3 regions of the Rothia koreensis genome follow, and region 2 is predicted to be linked to each of the others. Evidence: predicted binding sites of a transcription regulator. Region 2 holds the regulator's gene; each other region holds the start of a gene.
The links. Region 2 encodes LexA, which represses DNA repair genes until DNA is damaged. Its sites were predicted from a motif close to TCGAACANNTGTTCGA; they were not measured.
Positions count from the first base shown of each region.

Region 1 (6,104 bases), 1.0 Mb from region 2:
ACGGGTCCGCCGGCATCCTGGCGCCGATTCTGCTGGTCCTGTGTCGCGTGATCCAGGGCATGTCGGCCGCGGGCGAGCAGGCATCGGCGATCTCGATGTCGCTCGAACACTCCGAGGATCGCAGTCGCGGCCTGATCACCAGTTGGTCCCTGCAGGGCACCCAGGCGGGCTCCCTGTTGGCCACGGCAGTATTCATCCCCTTCACCGCCTTCCTGAGCGAGGACCAGCTCTTCGCCTGGGGGTGGCGAGTTCCTTTCTGGTTCTCCGCCCTGGTGGTTCTCGCGGCATACCTGATCCGTCGCAAGCTCGAGGAGCCCCCGGCCTTCGAGAAGCAGGACCAGGAACAATCGGTGCTGGACGAGTCGACGCCGTTGGCCATCACCTTCCGCTACCACAAGGCCGCGATCATCCGGGTCGGGGTGTGCTCCCTGGTCAATACCGTCAACGTAGCGTTCACGGTCTGGGCCGTCTCTTACGCGACCAACGGCGTCGGCATCGAGCGCTCGACCATGCTCTGGGTGCCCGTGGTCTCCAACTCGGTCGGGCTGCTGGTGATCCCGCTGTCGGCCATGGTCTCGGACCGGGTCGGTCGCAAACCGGTTTTCGCGCTCGGAGCCCTGCTCTCCGGGGGCATGATGTTCCCGTTCCTCGCGGCCGTGTCCGAGGCAAACATCCCCTTGATCTTCGTGTTCGGGGCCCTGGTCCACGGCGGCTTCTACTCCTTCTCCAACGCGACGTGGCCCTCGTTCTACGCCGAAATGTTCCCGACGCCGGTGCGCTCGACCGGTCTCGCACTGGGAACCCAGGTGGGCTTCGCCATATCCGGCGGGTTCGTCCCGGTCATTGCGGCGGCCCTCAACGGCAGCGGCATGGACAACTGGGTCATGCCCGCGCTGTTCGTGATGCTCGTGTGCGTGTGTGTGGCCGTCGTCGCGCTCACGGCCAAGGAAACGGCCAAGCGCCCGCTCGAGAACATCGACAACCTCCACATGTCGCGGACCGAGGCGCTCGAGGTCGTCCGGCTCGAGCGCAAGGGAGGCATCGATCCGGAGAGCTCGAACGCGAGCGGGTCGGCGAAGACCACCGTCATCGACTAGGCCCCGCACGCTTCACTGCGGCTCGCTTCATCGCCGCTCGCTCCATCCCCGCTCGCCGCATCCCCGCACGCTCCTTCCCGTGGCAGGGAGGGCGACCCCTCAGCGGGACAGGAGCGAGTGGGTGTACTGGCTGGCCATGCGGACCGGAGCGTTGGGGGCGCCGTAGCCGCCGTACCCGTCCAATCGCTGCACGACCTCGAAGAACAGGCTTCCCACGGTCTGCGTGTAGAAGTGCAGGAATTCTCCACGACCGTCCCGGTCGTACAGGAGGTTCAGCGAGGAGAGCTCCTCGATCTTGGCATCGGGCAGATCGAACCGTGCCCGCAGGTCCTCGTAGTAGTTGTGCGGGATCGGGAGGAACCGCAGTCCGGAAGCCTGGGCCCTCCGGGCCAGACGGACGACGTCGGTGCATGCGAACGCGATGTGCTCGACCTCGGGCTCACTGCCCAGGTCCGGGGCCACGTTCAACGGGAGCCGGACGCTGCCGGATTCGTTGCGCACGACCTGCGAGCTGACCAGGCCGGTCGGCCCAGGGACGTCTTGGGACGGCTGGACCGTGAGCCCCAGGGCCGCACGGTAGAACAGCACGGACTCGGGATAGTGGTGCTTGGGCTGGGCCAGATTCACGTGGTCAATCCCCGTGATGAGGGGCAGGTCGTGATCCGTTTCTGGGTCCGGCCGACGCCGCGCGGCGACGTCGAGGTGATCCGGCCAGGAGAATTCCGTGAGCCACCGGTCGCCCCCGGCCGACTGGGGAGGGCAGAAGAAGATCTCGGTTCCGTCCGGTGCGAGGTAGGCGGGGAACGGCTGTTCTCCTTCTCGGGTCACGCGGGGGACTTCGGGGACCATCAGGGCCGAGGCGTGTGCGGCCGCGGCGGCGTCGTGCTGGACCTCGAATCCCAGGGAGGCCATGCTCGGTGCATCCTGCGCGCGCGGTTCCTCGTTGATGACCACGCGGGCGTCCCCATGCTCCCAGAGCTGAACCGGTTTGCTCGTGTGTCGTCCACGGTGGTTGAAGCCCAGGTGGGACAGGAGCATCTCGACCTGTTCCGTCTCCTGGCCGCGGACCTCCGCCCACGTGATGCCCTGGGGAACCACGGCTCCCGGCAGCCTGGTGAGTTCGCCGATCCGTGCGGTGGCCCGGCTGACGTTCGTGGTGGTCCCGGTGGACGCCTCGAGCGTGCGTGCCGTCCGGTCCTGGAGCCAGATCAGGGACCGCAGGGCGTCGACCGCGGTGCGGTGAACGCGCGTCTGCCGGAAGGAGTCGTTGAAGATCTCGAGGGAGAGGGGGCCGGAATACCCTCCGGCCAGGAGCTTGATCATGAAATCCACGAGGTCGAATCCGCCTTCGCCCGGGAAGACCCGGAAGTGGCGGGACCACGAGAGGACGTCCAGGGACATCAGCGGGGCGTCAGCGAGCTGGACGAAGAAGACCTTGTCGCCTGGGATGTCAGGAACGGTCTCGGTCGACCACTGCCGCGACAGGATGTGGAAGGTGTCGAGGCAGACGCCCAGGTTCTCCCGGTCGGCCGCCTCGACCAGGCGCCACGAGTGCTCGAAGTCGTTGACGAACCTGCCCCACGCCAGAGCCTCGTAGGCGAGACGGATCCCGTAGTCTGCGGCGAGATCGGCCATGCGTGCCAGCTGGGAGGCGACGACGGCGTCGTCGTCCACGGTGGCGGTCCCGGCGTTGGAGGGGATGAGCATGAGGTCCATGCCCAGGCGATTCATGAGCCGGAATTTCTCCTCGACGCGGCGGAGCGTGTCCTGGAACAGCTGCTCCTCGGTCCCTTCGGCATCCCGGAACGGTTGGTACAGGTCGAGGGTCAGCCCGAGCTCGGCGGCGTAGTTTCGAATGTGTTCCGGCGTCTCGGGCGCGACGACGAGGTCCTGCTCGAAGACCTCGATCCCGTCGAACCCGGCGGCCGCGGCCGCGCGCATCTTCTGGCGCAGGGATCCGGAGAGGCAGACGGTGGCGATCGACGTTCTCACAGCGATTCTCCTTGTTGGGCGGCGATGAGTCGTTCGAAGTGGGTTCGCAGGGATGCGTCGTCGGGCCGGATCCCGGTGATGAGTTCGAAGGCGTCGACGGCCTGCCCCACGGCCATGTAGCCGCCCGGAAGGACCCGACAACCGAGCTCTCGCGCCCGCCGGATGAGCGCGGTTTCCTGCGGGAGGTAGATGACGTCGGCAACCCAGAGATCGGGCCGCAAGAGGTCAAGATCCAGCGGTGCTCCGGGGTGGTGGTGCATTCCGATGGGTGTCGCGTTGACCAGGCCGTCCGCAGCCTTCACGGCGTCGGGAAGGGTCTCTGGGGTGAGGGCGTCCACGGTCGCCGCGGGGAACTGGGCCGACAGCTCGCGTGCCCTGGCTTCGGCGCGGGACCGGTCGAGGTCGTACAGGGACAGGTGGCCGACGCCGCGGGAGAGCAGGGCATAGGCCGTGGCCGAACCGGCACCGCCCGTACCGAGCTGGACGACGTCGTCGAGGGTCGCTCCGGGCAGACCCTGATCGAGCGCGTGGGCGAATCCCGAGAAGTCCGTGTTGTGCCCGATGAGGCGCCCGTCCTCCCGAACCACGGTGTTGACCGCGCCGAGACGCTCGGCATCGGGGGCGAGCTTGTCCAGGTGGGCAATGATGGACTGCTTGCAGGGGAACGTAATGTTGAAGGCGTTGAAGCCCAGTTCGAGGGCGGTCTTCATGAGCTGTGGGGCGCGGTCGACGCCGTCGGCGATGGTGTCCAGATCGATGGGACGGTAAATGTACCGAAGACCCAGACGATCCGCCGCCTCTTCGTGCATCGGGGCACTGAGCGTCGCGGTGATCCCGCTGCCGATCAGTCCGACTACATACGATTCGCCCACCAGGCTCATAACGCTCCGATCCTTCCGGCCACGACGTACCACCCTCACGGTACCCAGCCCGCGGGTCGTATGGCGCATGGACGTTCGAATGGCGCACAGGTTGAGGGGTGGGCGGCGACTTCCGGCTCTTTGGCCGCGAGGTGGCGGATTTGTGCGTTCCTTGCGGCGAGGTGGCAGTTTTGGGACGTTTTCGGGCCGAAAACTGCACGGGATTGCCACTTCGGCCCGGGTCCTGCACGTGGTTGCCACTTCGACGCTGTGTTCCCGGCTGCCGGCCCGCGAGGTGGCAGTTTCGTGCGTTCGTTCCGGCGAGGTGGCAGTTTTGGGATGTTTTCGGGTCGAATACTGCACGGGATTGCCACCTCGCCGCGGGTCCTGCACGTGGTTGCCACCTCGACGCTGTGTTCTCCGCTGCCGGCCCGCGAGGTGGCAGTTTCGTGCGTTCGTTCCGGCGAGGTGGCAGTTTTGGGACGTTTTCGGGCCGAAAACCGCACGGGAGTGCCACCTCGCCGCGGATTCTGCACGAGACCGCCACCTCGACGCCGCCCCGAAACACCGCCCCGTCCCCCCCCCATGTCGACCGGGCGGCTTCGTAGACTGGCCGCATGGCAACTCCCGAAGGAACTTTGAACTGGACTCCGCTCCTGGATGCCCTGGAGCTCGTGGCGCAACCGGTGGCCGACGTCGCCCGCGCCGGGGCCGTACCCGGGGCCCGCGTGGCCGCGATCAGCGAGACTCTGGCGGATACCGCCGAGTTCTGCGAGGCGTACGACGTCGCCCCGGAGGCCTCCGCGAACTGCGTGATCGTGCGCGGCAAACGGGGTGAGTCCGTGATCGATGCCGCCGTGATCGTTCTCGCAACGGATCGGGCCGACGTCAACAAGACGGTCCGGAAGCATCTCGACGCTCGCAAGGTCTCGTTCGCGGATCAGGCATCCACCGAAGAGGCAACGGGGATGACGTCGGGCGGCATTACTCCGGTTGGTCTGCCGGGGGACTGGAGAATCCTGATCGATCGTCGGGTGGTGGATTCCGACGTCGTCGTGGTCGGCGGGGGTGTCCGGGGGTCGAAACTGCTTGTGCCGGGATCCGAGCTCGCCGAATTGCCCGGTGCCGAGGTCCTCGAGCTGGCCGTTCCGGTGCAGGCGGAGTAGCAGGAGCGGTCGGTCCTGGTCGGCATCTGTCCGTAGCCGATTGTGCTTGTCGCCGGCTATCCGGGGCTCTTTCCCGTGGCGATCGTTATCGGCATCATGGGAGCGGTGGCTGTGATCCCGATCAAGTCCGCTCGATAACCGGTCGGCCCGCTCCTGAACCGGTCGGCCCGCCCTCCTGCACCCAACACTTCACCCGACCCCCACCCCACCGACGGACCCCCACCAACCAACCCCCCACCATCGACCCCAACGACCCCACCACAGAATCAGCGACATCGAGGGAGACATCATGACGAACGTCCGAGAACTGACTCTCGAGGACAAGGCAAGCCTGCTCAGCGGCAAGGACTTCTGGACCACCAAAAATATCGACCGGGCCGGTGTCCCATCGATCATGATGACGGACGGGCCCCACGGCCTGCGCAAGCAGACGGGGTCCAGCGACAACTTGGGCATCAATGATTCGATCCCCGCCACATGCTTTCCTCCGGCCGTCGGCCTCGGTTCGGCCTTCGACCCGGACTTGGCCAAGAAGGTCGGCGTCGCCCTGGGTGTGGAGTCCGCGATCGAGGACGTCTCGGTCCTTCTGGGGCCCGGCGTCAATATCAAGCGCTCGCCCCTGTGCGGACGCAATTTCGAGTATTTCTCCGAGGAACCGCACCATGCGGGCGTCGTCGCCACCGGGATGGTGCGGGGCATGCAGTCGCAGACGGTCGGCGCATCCCTCAAGCATTTCGCGGCGAACAACCAGGAGACGGACCGGATGCGCGTCTCGGCCGACGTCGACCCCCGACCGCTCCGCGAGATCTACTTCCGTGCCTTCGAGCGCGTGGTCAAGAACGCGCAGCCCTGGACCGTGATGTGCTCGTACAACAAGGTCAACGGGACGTACGCGTCCGAGCACCCGTGGCTGCTCACCGACGTCTTGCGCGACGACTGGGGCTTCGAAGGTCTGGTGGTCTCCGACTGGGGCGCGGTCAACGACCGGG
Region 1 covers NZ_CP197643.1:518,417-524,520, forward strand. Annotated here, with positions in the region: gene ACTSLZ_RS02320 (MFS transporter) at 1-1,097, shown strand, start outside; gene ACTSLZ_RS02325 (bifunctional sugar phosphate isomerase/epimerase/4-hydroxyphenylpyruvate dioxygenase family protein) at 1,197-3,089, opposite strand; gene ACTSLZ_RS02330 (shikimate dehydrogenase) at 3,086-3,970, opposite strand; gene ACTSLZ_RS02335 (YbaK/EbsC family protein) at 4,567-5,115, shown strand; gene ACTSLZ_RS02340 (glycoside hydrolase family 3 C-terminal domain-containing protein) at 5,405-6,104, shown strand, end outside.
Region 1: a site for LexA is predicted at 4,034-4,049, ahead of ACTSLZ_RS02330 (shikimate dehydrogenase). Genes of this name have one in related genera too.

Region 2 (6,104 bases):
CTCGGCGAGCGTGAATTTCCCTGCGTAGAGGGCCTTGCCCACGATGGTGCCCTCGACACCGTGGGGAACCATCGCGCGCAGGGACTCGATGTCCTGCAAAGAGGAGATGCCGCCGGAGGCAACCACCGGCTTGTCGGTGCGACGGGCCACCTCGGCGAGAAGGTCGGTGTTGGGACCCTGCAACGTCCCATCCTTCGTCACGTCCGTGATCACGTAGCGGGCGCACCCGTCGTCGTTGAGCCGATCGAGGACCTCCCAGAGATCGCCGCCCTCTTGCGTCCACCCGCGCGCCGCCAACGTGGTTCCCCGCACGTCGAGGCCCACGGCGATGACGTCGCCATGTTCGGCGATGACCCGCTTGGTCCACTCGGGGTTCTCCAACGCGGCCGTTCCGAGGTTGATACGCGCAGGTTCGAGGGCCAGGGCTCGCTCGAGTGACTCGTCGTCGCGAATCCCGCCGGACATCTCAATCTTGAGGTCCAACGACTGGGACACGCGGCGAAGCACGTCAGCGTTGTTGCCCCGCCCGAACGCGGCGTCCAAATCGACCAGGTGGAGCCACTCGGCCCCGGCCTCCTGCCAGGCCAGGGCGGCCTCGACCGGGTCGCCGTAGCCCGTTTCCGATCCGGCCTCGCCCTGCACGAGCCGCACGGCCTGGCCGTCGGCTACGTCCACAGCAGGAAGAAGCTCGAGTCCTTCGTTGATCGTCATGCGAAGTGGTCCCCTCTAATCCAGAGTTGTCACGTAAAAGCCATAGGCGAAGAAGGCGACCGCGAGCACCCAGAGGACGATCTGGGCGATGACGGTGATCTTCTGCCTGCGGAAGGAAATGGCGCCTCCGGCGAGGAAGGCGCCGAAGGTCATGAGCAGCAGTCCTGAGACTATGGGGCTCACCGCGGGTCACGTCCTCTCGGGTCGATGTCCTGATGTTCGAGGTCGACCTTGGCGCCGGCGGTTTCGAGCCGCCCGGCGCGCGGAAGGGTGCCCAGCCAGTTCCGCAACAGCTGAAGGCCGGCCGCCGAGGACTTTTCGGGATGGAATTGCGTCGCAGACAACGGGCCGTTCTCGACGGCCGCGATGAACGGTCCACCATGATCGGACCAGGTGACCTGCGGAGGCTTCATGGCTTCGATGGTCTGGTCGAAGTCCCATTCCTGGACCCCATAGGAATGGACGAAATAGAACCTTTCGTCCTCCACACCGCGGAACAGAGTACTGCCCTCCGGCGGCTGGACCGAGTTCCATCCCATGTGGGGCACGACGTCGGACCGCAGTCGCTCCACTCGGCCGGGCCACTCTCCCAAGCCGTCGGTCTCCTGCCCATGCTCGGACCCGTGCTCGAAGAACACTTGGAGACCCACGCAGATGCCGAGGACGGGACGCCCGCCGGCGATTCGGCGCCCGATCATTCTGGGTGCGTCAGCCGCTCTGAGAGCGCTCATGACTGCCGAGAAGGCGCCGACCCCGGGGACCACAAGACCGTCGGCCCCGAGGACGTCGGACTCCGACCGAGACAGGACGACGTCGGCACCAGCGGCCTCCAATGCACGCACGGCGGAACGGACGTTACCGGCCCCGTAGTCGAGAACGGTCACGGTCGGGCGCGAGCTCTCAGCCTGCTCGTACGAATCCTTCGCTGGTCCGGACACCATTTACAGGGCCCCCTTCGTGGAAGGGATGCCCTCGACTCGGGGGTCCGACTCCACGGCTTCGCGCAACGCGCGGGCCAAGGCTTTGAACTCGGCCTCCGCAATGTGGTGGGGATCCCTGCCGGAGACGACATTCATGTGCAAGCAGATCCCCGCGTGGAAGGACAGGGCTTCCAGGACGTGGCGCACCATGGAACCGGTGAAGTGCCCGCCAATCAGGTGAAATTCAAAGCCTTCCGGCTCCCCCGTGTGCACGAGGAATGGACGGCCGGAAATATCCACGACCGCTCGGGCCAGCGCTTCATCAAGAGGCACCGCGGCTTGACCGAACCGACGGATTCCGCTCTTGTCCCCCAGAGCTTCCTTCAAGGCCTCACCCAGGACGATAGCCGTATCCTCCACGGTGTGGTGCACGTCCACGTGGGTATCGCCCGAGCATCGAATGTCCAGGTCGATCAGGGAATGCTTGGACAGCGCCGTGAGCATGTGATCGTAGAACGGCACGGTCGTCTCGATACGGGACCGCCCGGTTCCGTCCAGGTTGATGTCGACGGAAACCTTGGATTCGCTGGTTTCGCGGCTCATGCTGGCCGTGCGGGCCGATGATGGGGTCGTCATGACTCTCCTGCGGTCGAGAGGGCTCGGGCCCTCACTGTCTGGCTCGGTTCCGAAAGTCTCAGGTGCCGGCGGGGTCCAGGTCCCGCCGTCGCTCGATGTGCCTGTCCAGACTATCGAGAAAAGCGGTGGTTTCTTCCTCGGTCCCCGCCGTGACGCGCAGATGCCCCGGAATTCCGACGTCGCGAATCAGGACGCCGTCCTCCAGAAGGTCCTGCCACAGTCCGTGGCTGTCTCCCACCCCGCCGAAGAAGACGAAATTCGAATCCGAGGACGCGGGACTCAAGCCCAGGTCCCGCAAGTGCTCGACGATGCGGTCCCTCTGCTTCTTGATGTCCTCCACGTTGGCCAGGAGCCTCCCGCGGTGACGCAGGGCGGCCAATGCCGTGGCCTGTGTGACGGCGGACAAGTGGTACGGGAGCCTGACCAGCTTGATCGCATCCACCACGGCAGGAGCCGCCGCGAAGTACCCGATCCTGGCGCCCGCGAGGGCGAATGCCTTGCTCATGGTTCGGCTGACGATGAGTCGTTCGCGCCCCGGCAACAACCTGAGCGACGTCCGGTCGGGGTCCCTCGCGAACTCAGCGTAGGCTTCATCGACCACGACGATTCCGTCGAAGGATGTCGCGGCGTCGTACACGGCCTCGACGACCTCGGGGTCGAGAGCCGTGCCGGTCGGGTTGTTCGGGGAGCAGAGGATCGTGATGGCCGGCTGCTGATCGGCGACCTGACGTGCCGCGGATTCGGGAGACAGCGAGAAGTCCTCGGCCCTTTCCCCCGCCACAAACTCGGTGTTGGTCCCCGAAGCCAAGAGCGGATACATCGAATACGTAGGAACGAAACTCATGAGCCGGCGTCCCGGTCCCCCGAAAACTTGCAGGATCTGCTGGAGAATTTCGTTCGACCCATTGGCCGCCCACAGATTGTTCTGGTCGAGGCCGTGTCCCACGAACGCGGCGAGTTCTGAACGGAGCTCCGTGAAATCACGGTCCGGATAGCGGTTGAGCGAACGAGCCGCTTCTCGCACTCCTTCGGTCACCGCCTCCACAACCTCGGTCGGCATCGGATGCGTGTTTTCGTTGACGTTCAACGCGTACGGCACCTCGAGCATGGGGGCACCGTAAGGGGACCGACCGCGAAGGTCGTCCCGGAGGGGCAGGTTGTTCAGCGCGTCCAATGAGTCAGTCACCCCACTATGCTAAGGACCGCCGATCCTCACTCCGAAATTATCGGGACAATAAGACGCTGTCCGGGAGTAACCTGCCCGCTGCCCAGATCGTTCAGATCGTTGATCTTGTCCATGGTCACTCGAACATCCGCACTGGAGTCCACGTCCCGAGCGATGTCCCACAGCGTGTCCCCGCTGCCGACGACAACGGACTGCGTGGTCGAGGCGGCACTCTCCGTACCCGCCTGCGCGGTGCCGGGCACGAGGAACATCATGAGAGCCACCGCGACGACGACGACGGCGGAGAGCACCGGCACCCCGAAGAACACGAAACGGCCTCGGCGAGTCAGCGAGATGCGCGAGGTTCGAACACGAGCGGTCCCCACGTGACGGATCCATTCCGCGTCGCGGCTTGTGGTCTGAGTAAACGTGCTCATGCGAAGATCCCTTCGTATTCGGCGAGAGTGATGAGTATTCGAACTGGAGTTCGAGTTCGTACGTCTGTTCTACCAAAGTCTTCGAACACTGTCGAGAAAAATAGAACACATGTTTGATTTGCCACTTCCTCTGGCTTAGCCTGAGGGGTAAAGAAAATCGGTTGTACCGGCCGGAGCGCCTTCCCTCCGGGGAGGACTCCTCACGGTGCGACTTTCACCAAGCGCATCCGAACGGGCGACTGCACGATGACCGTTGTCGCCCGAGCCGTAGTTCCAGTACACACGGGGCGACTGACAACTTAAGCACCTCCAGGGAAGGACGAACCGGTGGCCACCCAGCTTCCTCACCAGGCCAAGCCGCTCACCCCGCGACAGCGCAAGATTCTCGAGGCGATTGCATCGTCCGTCGAGACGCACGGCTATCCACCGTCCATGCGAGAGATCGGCGACCTGGTCGGCCTGTCCAGCCTGTCGAGCGTGACCCATCAGCTCTCGCGGTTGGAGGCCCTCGGCCTCATCCGTCGCGATCCGAAGCGGCCGCGGGCCATCGAGGTGCTCTGCGAAACACCCGTGGGAGAAGACAGCCCCCGGTTCCCGGCTGCCGCGCCTCGGGAACGACCCGCCCCGGAACCGTCACGAGAAAAATCGAACGACAAGGTCGTGCCGCTCTTCCCGGAGACCCAACCGGATGGGGCCACGGCCCAGGTGCCGCTGGTCGGCCGGATCGCGGCAGGTGTTCCCATCACTGCTGAACAGCACGTGGACGACGTCGTCGCCCTCCCCCGTCAATTGGTCGGGCAGGGCCAGCTCTTCATGCTCGAGGTGCGAGGAGACTCGATGGTCGAGGCCGCGATCTGCGACGGCGACTGGGTTGTGGTCCGCCAGCAGAGCGACGCGGAGAACGGCGACATCGTCGCTGCGCTGCTCGACGACGAGGCCACGGTCAAGACCTTCCGGCAACGGGACGGGCACACCTGGCTGCTGCCTCAGAATCGACAGTACGAGCCAATTCTCGGAGACCACGCGACGATCATGGGCAAGGTCGTTTCGGTCCTGCGCTCCGTGTAAGTCCCGCCCCAGCCGGCGTCACTCGCTCCGGGGCACGCGCGCCTACGCCCGCGGCCTCGCCGCGCGTCCGCATCGGCCCGTCGGTGTGCGCCGGAGCCGCGGGATCACCCGGCGGCGAGCCTCCGCAGGGCGGCAGTGACCGTTGGCAGATTGTCGGTGGTCCACAACGGGGGCAGTGCGCTGCGCAGGAACCCGCCGTAGCGTGCCGTGGCGAGCCTGGAATCCAGGACGGCCACGACGCCGCGGTCGTCCTGCGAGCGAATCAGCCGTCCGGTCCCCTGGGCCAACCTGATGGCCGCGTGATAAGCCGAGACGGCCATGAATCCGTTCCCTCCGGTCTGGCTCACGGCCCGGGCCCGGGCGGAGGACAGAGGATCATCGGGACGCGGAAACGGGATCCGGTCGATGATCACCAGCCGACACGATTCGCCCGGAACGTCGACTCCCTGCCACAAGCTCATGGTCCCGAAGAGGCAGGTGTCGGCGTCTTCCGTGAATTCCTTGACCAGCCCGCGCAGTGAGGACTCGCCCTGGACGAGGACCTCCAGGTCAGAATTGTTCCTCACGTACTCGGCCGCCTGCTCGGCCCCTCGTTTGGAAGAGAACAGGCCCAAGGTCCCTCCGCCCGAGGCCTCGACCAGTTGGAGCACACGCTCGAGCTGTTCCTCTGAGACTCCCCGCGCCGGCTTCGGCAGGTCCGACGCGAGATACAGCATTCCCTGCTTGGGATAGTCGAAGGGTGAGCCCACGTCGAGGCCCTCCCACACGGGTGCCTTCTCGCCCATGAGTCCGAGCGAGCCGGCCACCGAGTCGAAGGAGTGACCGATGGCGAGGGTGGCCGAGGTCAGCACGACCGTACGGTCCTGGAACAAGCCTTCCCGGAGCCTCGACGCCACCGACAACGGCGCCACGTGAATGGTCGCCGGGTCGGTGTCTGCCGCGGCAACGTAACCGCGTCCCGGTTCCCAGCCCCCGACCCGGCTGATCCACACGACCTCGTACTTGCCGTCGGCCCCGAGCGTCCTCTCGGCCAGCTCGAGGATCTCGGTCAGGCGGGCTCGGGCGGTCTGTCGGCCGGCGTCGGCATCCTTGCCTTCGGGCTTGGTGTCGGACAGAGCCGCGCGGCTCGCGTCACGCACCAGTTCCATGGCTCTCTGCAGATCCGGG
Region 2 covers NZ_CP197643.1:2,397,725-2,403,828, forward strand. Annotated here, with positions in the region: gene priA (bifunctional 1-(5-phosphoribosyl)-5-((5-phosphoribosylamino)methylideneamino)imidazole-4-carboxamide isomerase/phosphoribosylanthranilate isomerase PriA) at 1-711, opposite strand, end outside; gene ACTSLZ_RS10645 (hypothetical protein) at 727-894, opposite strand; gene hisH (imidazole glycerol phosphate synthase subunit HisH) at 891-1,652, opposite strand; gene hisB (imidazoleglycerol-phosphate dehydratase HisB) at 1,653-2,267, opposite strand; gene ACTSLZ_RS10660 (histidinol-phosphate transaminase) at 2,326-3,453, opposite strand; gene ACTSLZ_RS10665 (LysM peptidoglycan-binding domain-containing protein) at 3,480-3,869, opposite strand; gene lexA (transcriptional repressor LexA) at 4,197-4,937, shown strand; gene ACTSLZ_RS10675 (ATP-dependent DNA helicase) at 5,042-6,104, opposite strand, start outside.

Region 3 (6,104 bases), 380 kb from region 2:
TCTTTCGAGCCGGCGAAGATCGACGATTCCTTGGCGGATCGTGCCCGTGAGGTCGCGGCGTCCCGACCGCGCTGAAACCGTTCCGGCCCCGGTATGCCGGTGACGCCTCCGTGGATCGACACGGCGGCAACTGGTCGTTTGCTGGCGTCGTTACAATGGTTTGAGGCTTGTGCGTGGTCGGCACGCCCTGTCGCCGCCCGACAGACGCGTCGAGGGGATCCGCGTGAGGAACCGGGCCGGGGCGAACAGGCACGGCCGCGCAAGGACATTGTCTATATTCGAGGAGCACATCTATGTCGGGTCACTCCAAGTGGGCCACCACCAAACACAAGAAGGCCGCGATCGATGCGAAGCGGGCCAAGGCCTTCGCGAAGTACATCAAGGGCATTGAGGTGGCCGCCCGCATGGGCGGTGCCGATGTCTCCGGCAATCCCGCGCTGGACCTGGCCATTTCCAAGGCCAAGAAGAACTCGGTGCCCAATGACAACATCGACCGCGCGGTCAAGCGCGGTGCCGGCCTGACCGGCGAGGTCGTCGAGTACTCCGAGATCCTCTACGAAGCCCGCGGACCCCAGGGCTCTGCCCTGTACATCGAGTGCCTCACGGACAACAAGAACCGTGCCGCATCTGACGTTCGGGTTGCGGTCACGCGCAATGGCGGAACCATGGCCGACCCCGGGTCGGTTTCGTTCCTGTTCGAGCGCAAGGGCGTGGTCGAGGTTGCCAAGACGGACGGCCTCACGGAGGACGACGTCCTGATGGCCGTTCTGGACGCGGGCGCCGACGAGGTCAAGGAAGAAGAAGAGATGTTCGAGGTCATCTCCGAGGCGACCGACCTTCCGGAGATCCGCAAGGCACTCGACGAGGCGGAACTCGACTACAACAACGACGACCCCCAGTGGCGACCCACCATGACAGTGGACCTGGATGCCGAGGGTGCACGCAAGTTCCTGCGCCTGGCCGACGCGGTCGAGGCCCTCGACGACGTCCAGAACGTCTATTCGAACGCGGACATCTCGCCCGCCGTGATGGAAGAGCTCGAAGCCGACGACTAGTCGCTGAGCATATTCGGGAGAGTGCTATGAACAAGGGACCGGTCGGAGCCGTTGCATCACCAGCCTCCGCCGGTCCCTTGCGCATCCTCGGGGTCGATCCGGGGCTCACACGGTGCGGGTTCGGCGTGGTCGACATGTCCGGGAACCGCACAGCGCATTTCGTCGACGCGGGGGCCGCAGGAACCCAGGCCAGTGAGTCACTGGACGCCCGAGTCCTGCACATCCAGCGTGCGATGCAGGGTTGGGTCGAGACCTACCGCCCCGACGTGATGGCCATCGAACGCATTTTTGCCCAGGAATCCGTCAACACCGTGATCGGAACCGCGCACGCCTCCGGCGTGGTCATTGCGGCAGCTGCCGCCGCCGGCATCCCCGTGGCATGGCACACCCCATCCGAGGTCAAAGCGGCCGTGACCGGCAGCGGGAGGGCGGACAAGAAATCTGTGGGGCGCATGGTGGCCCGCATCCTCGAATTGGACGCCGCGCCGAAGCCGGCCGACGCCGCCGACGCCGTCGCCTTGGCCATCTGCCACGGATGGCGCTCCGGAATCATCGGCACGGGGATCAACATGGGCACCGGTGTCCAGACGCACCAGGGGTCGATCCCTTCTCGCGCCAAGGGAGGCTCCATGACGCCCGCTCAGCGGGCGTGGAAGGCGGCGGAGGAACGGTCCCGTCGCGGAAAATAACGGGAGCCTCGAGGACACGCCACAGGTCGAGTCGGTGGAGCCGCGGGCACGACCTCCGTCCACAGGCGCGCCGGTGAATGTTTTTCGTAACTTTGTTCGATTAAGATGGACGCATGATTTCTTCTCTGACGGGCACCGTGACCCATGTTGGCCTCCACGAGGCAGTCATCGAGGTCGGTGGTGTCGGGATGCTGGTCCAGGCAACCCCCGGCACATTGGCGACCCTGCGTCTCGGCGAGCGTGCTCGGCTCGAGACCTCGCTGATCGTCAAGGAGGATTCGCTGACCCTGTTCGGATTCCGGGACGACAGCGAGAGAGAAGTGTTCACCACGATGCTCTCGGTCTCCGGCATCGGTCCTCGCATCGCCCTGGCGGTTCTGTCCGTCCACACCCCCGCAGAGGTGGCCCAGGCCGTCGCGGAGGGTGATGACAAAGCATTCAGCAAGGTTCCCGGAATCGGCCCCAAGGGTGCCCGCCGGATCGTCCTTGAACTCGCGGGCAAGCTCGTCCTGCCCGAGCCGGAGGGCGCGGAGGCCTCGTCCACGGACGCCGGAGGCAAGGCAGGCGCCGGCCCATCGTGGCGGTCGCAAGTCATGGATGCCCTGGTGGGCCTAGGCTGGCAGGAGAAGGATGCCGCCGGCGCGGTGGATTCCTACGTCGAGGCCGAACCCGATGCCGAATCCATGACGGTCCCCGATGCCCTGAGGGGCGTCCTGGCCAGTCTCGGCCGAGCCAGCGGCATGGGCCATCGGTCCAAATAGCGGGGCGGAAAGGAACGAATGACGCAGCAATTCCCGGAGAACGACACGCAGAATCTGCCGGGCCAGCAGCGCTCGGGGCAGGAGCGGCTGGTTGACGCCGAGGTCGAGCCCGAGGACAAGGCGATCGAGGCGGCGTTGCGGCCGAAGGCCCTGGACGATTTCGTCGGGCAGAAGCGCGTGCGCCAACAATTGTCACTGGTTCTGGAGGCCTCGAAACTGCGGGGGAAGAGCGCGGACCACGTCCTCCTCTCAGGTCCTCCGGGACTCGGAAAGACCACTTTGGCGATGATCATCGCGGAGGAGATGGGCTCGCCCTTGCGCATCAGCTCGGGTCCGGCCATCCAGCACTCGGGTGATCTGGCCGCCATCCTTTCCTCGCTCACGCCCGGCGAGGTGCTGTTCCTCGACGAGATCCACCGCATGTCACGCCCCGCGGAAGAGATGCTCTACATGGCCATGGAGGATTTCCGCGTCGATATCGTGGTCGGCAAGGGCGCGGGGGCCACCTCGATTCCACTGGAACTGCCCAGCTTCACGCTCGTCGGCGCAACCACGCGTGCAGGCCTCCTGCCCGGGCCCCTGCGGGACCGTTTCGGGTTCACGGGTCACCTGGAGTTCTACGACGTCGATGAGCTCGAGCTCGTTCTCCGCCGTTCTGCCGGCCTCCTGGACCTGAAGATCACCACCGAAGGCTTCCACGAGATCGCCTCGCGATCACGCGGCACGCCCCGTATCGCCAACCGTCTCCTACGTCGGGTCCGGGACTGGGCTCTGGTCCACTCGGTGGACGATATCGACGCACGGGCCGCGGCCACCGCGCTGGACATGTACGAAGTCGATTCGAAGGGGCTCGATCGGCTGGACCGATCCGTTCTCGAATCCCTGATCCACAAATTCGGCGGGGGACCTGTTGGCCTGTCGACCTTGGCCATCGCGGTCGGCGAGGAGACGGAGACCGTGGAAACGGTGGCAGAGCCTTATCTGGTGCGTGAAGGGCTGATGGGCCGGACGCCGCGGGGACGCGTGGCGCTGCCCTCCGCGTGGGTGCACCTGGACCTGGAACCGCCGGAATCCTGAGCCACGGTTTCTGACCGGATACCCAGAATCTTCCTCTAGACTTTAAAAAGTTTTTCCCCTTATCCCGGTGGGATGCTGACCGGGAACAACGCAGATACCGACGTAAGGAACTCATGCTACTTTCCACCATCAATTCGACCGGAAGCCTGCAGGCAGCCGACCAGGGCGGGGGCGGTGGATCCAACTTCCTGCTCCTCGGCCTCATGCTGGTGGTTGTCATCGTGTTCCTCGTTCTTCCGATGCGCCGCCAGAAGAAGGCCAGGCAGCAGATGCAGGAGCGCCAGAACGCGATGACCCCGGGAACGCGCGTCATGACGCAGTTCGGCGTCTTCGGAACCATCGTGTCGATCGACCGCGAGGCCAATCGTGCGGTCATCGAGGTCGCACCCAAGACGGAGATCACGGTCCACCTCGGCGCCGTGACCACGGTTCTGGACGACAACGGGCAGGTCCCCGGAACTCCCGAGGCGGCGCGGGCCGCTGCGGCCCAAGGCGTTGCCGAGGAGCCCCAGAGCGGATCCGGTGCCTTCGGGAACGAGTCAGCAGCCGAGAGCGGTCTCGGATCGACGTCGACCTCTGCTGAGAACGGACCGCGGCTCAACGGTGAGCCGAGCGACGAAACGACTCGAGGTCTGGGCGAGCAGGACGGTACGGGTTACCGGGACGACCCCCGCGGCGACGATCCCACCGGCTCGAACCGCTAAAACATACGCAATTTTCGAGGTGCTTGCCCACGGGGTGAGCACCTCGACCTATGATCCTCAGGAATCCTCATGGCTCGGAAAAAGCGCACGTCCAGTGCCCGAAAGGCCCTGCTCCTGTTGACCGCCATTGTGGTGGTCCTCGGCGGTGTCATCGGCCTGTCTGCGACCAAACTGGGTGGCTCCGCGTCACCCCAGCTCGCCCTGGACCTGTCCGGCGGCACGGAGATGATCCTCTCCCCGAAGGTCACCAATGGCGACGGCGACATCAGCAAGGACCAGCTCGACCAAGCGGTCGACATCATCCGACAGCGCGTCGACGGCGCCGGCGTTTCCGAGGCCGAGGTCAGCACCCAGTCCGGCCGGAACGTCGTCGTGTCGATGCCGGGAACTCCGAGCCAGGAAACCCGTGATCTGATCCAGGCATCGGCACAGATGTCCTTCCGATCTGTCCTGATGCAAGGCGATGGGGGTGCTGTTCCCGAGGACCAACGCACCGCGGACGCGGATCTGCCGCATCCGAATGGCGAGCCCCAGAACGGATCGGATTCCAACTGGATCACGGGGGATCTCCAGAAGCAGTACGAACAACGCGACTGCAAGGCCAACCCGGGCAAGGACGATCAGTTGGATCCCGACAAGGCCGTGGTCGCGTGTTCCGAGGATGGCCAACAGAAGTACATTCTGGGACCCGTCGAACTGAACGGTTCGGACATCAAAACGGCCGATTACTCCCAGGCCGAGTCCGGGGGAGGCGTCAGCACGGGCCAATGGGGCGTGAACATCACGTTCAACGATCACGCCAAGAACGTGTTCAAGGACGTGACGCAGCGCCTGTACGGGTTCTACGGAAAGAACCAGGAAGACCCGAAGGCATCCTTCGCCATCATGCTCGACGGCGGGGTGCTCCAGGCACCACGCGCGCAGAACGTGATCGCGGACGGCAAGGCACAGATCACCGGTGACTTCTCCGAGGACGATGCCAAGGGACTGTCGGAACAGCTCAAGTACGGTGCGCTGCCCATCAGCTTCGACATCCAGTCCGAGCAACAGATCTCCGCGACGCTGGGCACGGACCAACTGCAGATGGGCATCATTGCCGGCATCATCGGTCTGTTGCTGGTCTGCGTGTACTCACTGTTCCAGTACAGACTCCTCGGATTCGTGACGATCGCATCCCTGCTTGTCGCGGGGGTGGTCACCTACGAGGCCATTACCCTGCTCGGGTGGGGCGTCAATTACAGGCTGTCGCTTGCGGGCGTGGCCGGACTGATCGTGGCTATTGGACAGACGGCTGACTCGTTCATCGTCTACTTCGAACGCATCAGGGATGGCCTGCGCGATGGGCGCAGTGTGCCTTCGGCCGTCGACCACGGGTGGATGCGCGCCCGGCGTACCATTTGGGCGTCGAAGGGCGTCAACCTCCTGGCGGCCGTCGTCCTGTACTTCGTGGCGGTCGGCAACGTTCGAGGTTTCGCCTTCACCCTGGGACTCACGGCCATCGCTGACCTCATGGTCATCTTCTGGTTCACCCATCCGGTCATGGTGATGCTCTCGCGGACCAAGTTCTTCGGTGAAGGGCACAAATTGTCCGGACTGGATGCTCGCGCGCTCGGTTACGTCCCGTTGTATCGAGGGGCCGGACGTCTGCGGGACCCCGAGGACTCGCCTCGAGCGAGGAAGCGCCGGTCCGATCATGACGAAGACTCCGAGGACCGGCCGATGACCATCGCCGAACGACGCAGGGCCGAGGCGCTCGAATCCCGGAACAAACCGCCACAGGACCCGGAAGAGCAGTCAGGACAAAATCCCGAAGGAGCC
Region 3 covers NZ_CP197643.1:2,020,784-2,026,887, reverse strand. Annotated here, with positions in the region: gene ACTSLZ_RS08975 (type 1 glutamine amidotransferase) at 1-75, shown strand, start outside; gene ACTSLZ_RS08970 (YebC/PmpR family DNA-binding transcriptional regulator) at 294-1,055, shown strand; gene ruvC (crossover junction endodeoxyribonuclease RuvC) at 1,082-1,744, shown strand; gene ruvA (Holliday junction branch migration protein RuvA) at 1,858-2,505, shown strand; gene ruvB (Holliday junction branch migration DNA helicase RuvB) at 2,524-3,582, shown strand; gene yajC (preprotein translocase subunit YajC) at 3,696-4,286, shown strand; gene secD (protein translocase subunit SecD) at 4,356-6,104, shown strand, end outside.
Region 3: a site for LexA is predicted at 1,829-1,844, ahead of ruvA (Holliday junction branch migration protein RuvA). Genes of this name have one in related genera too.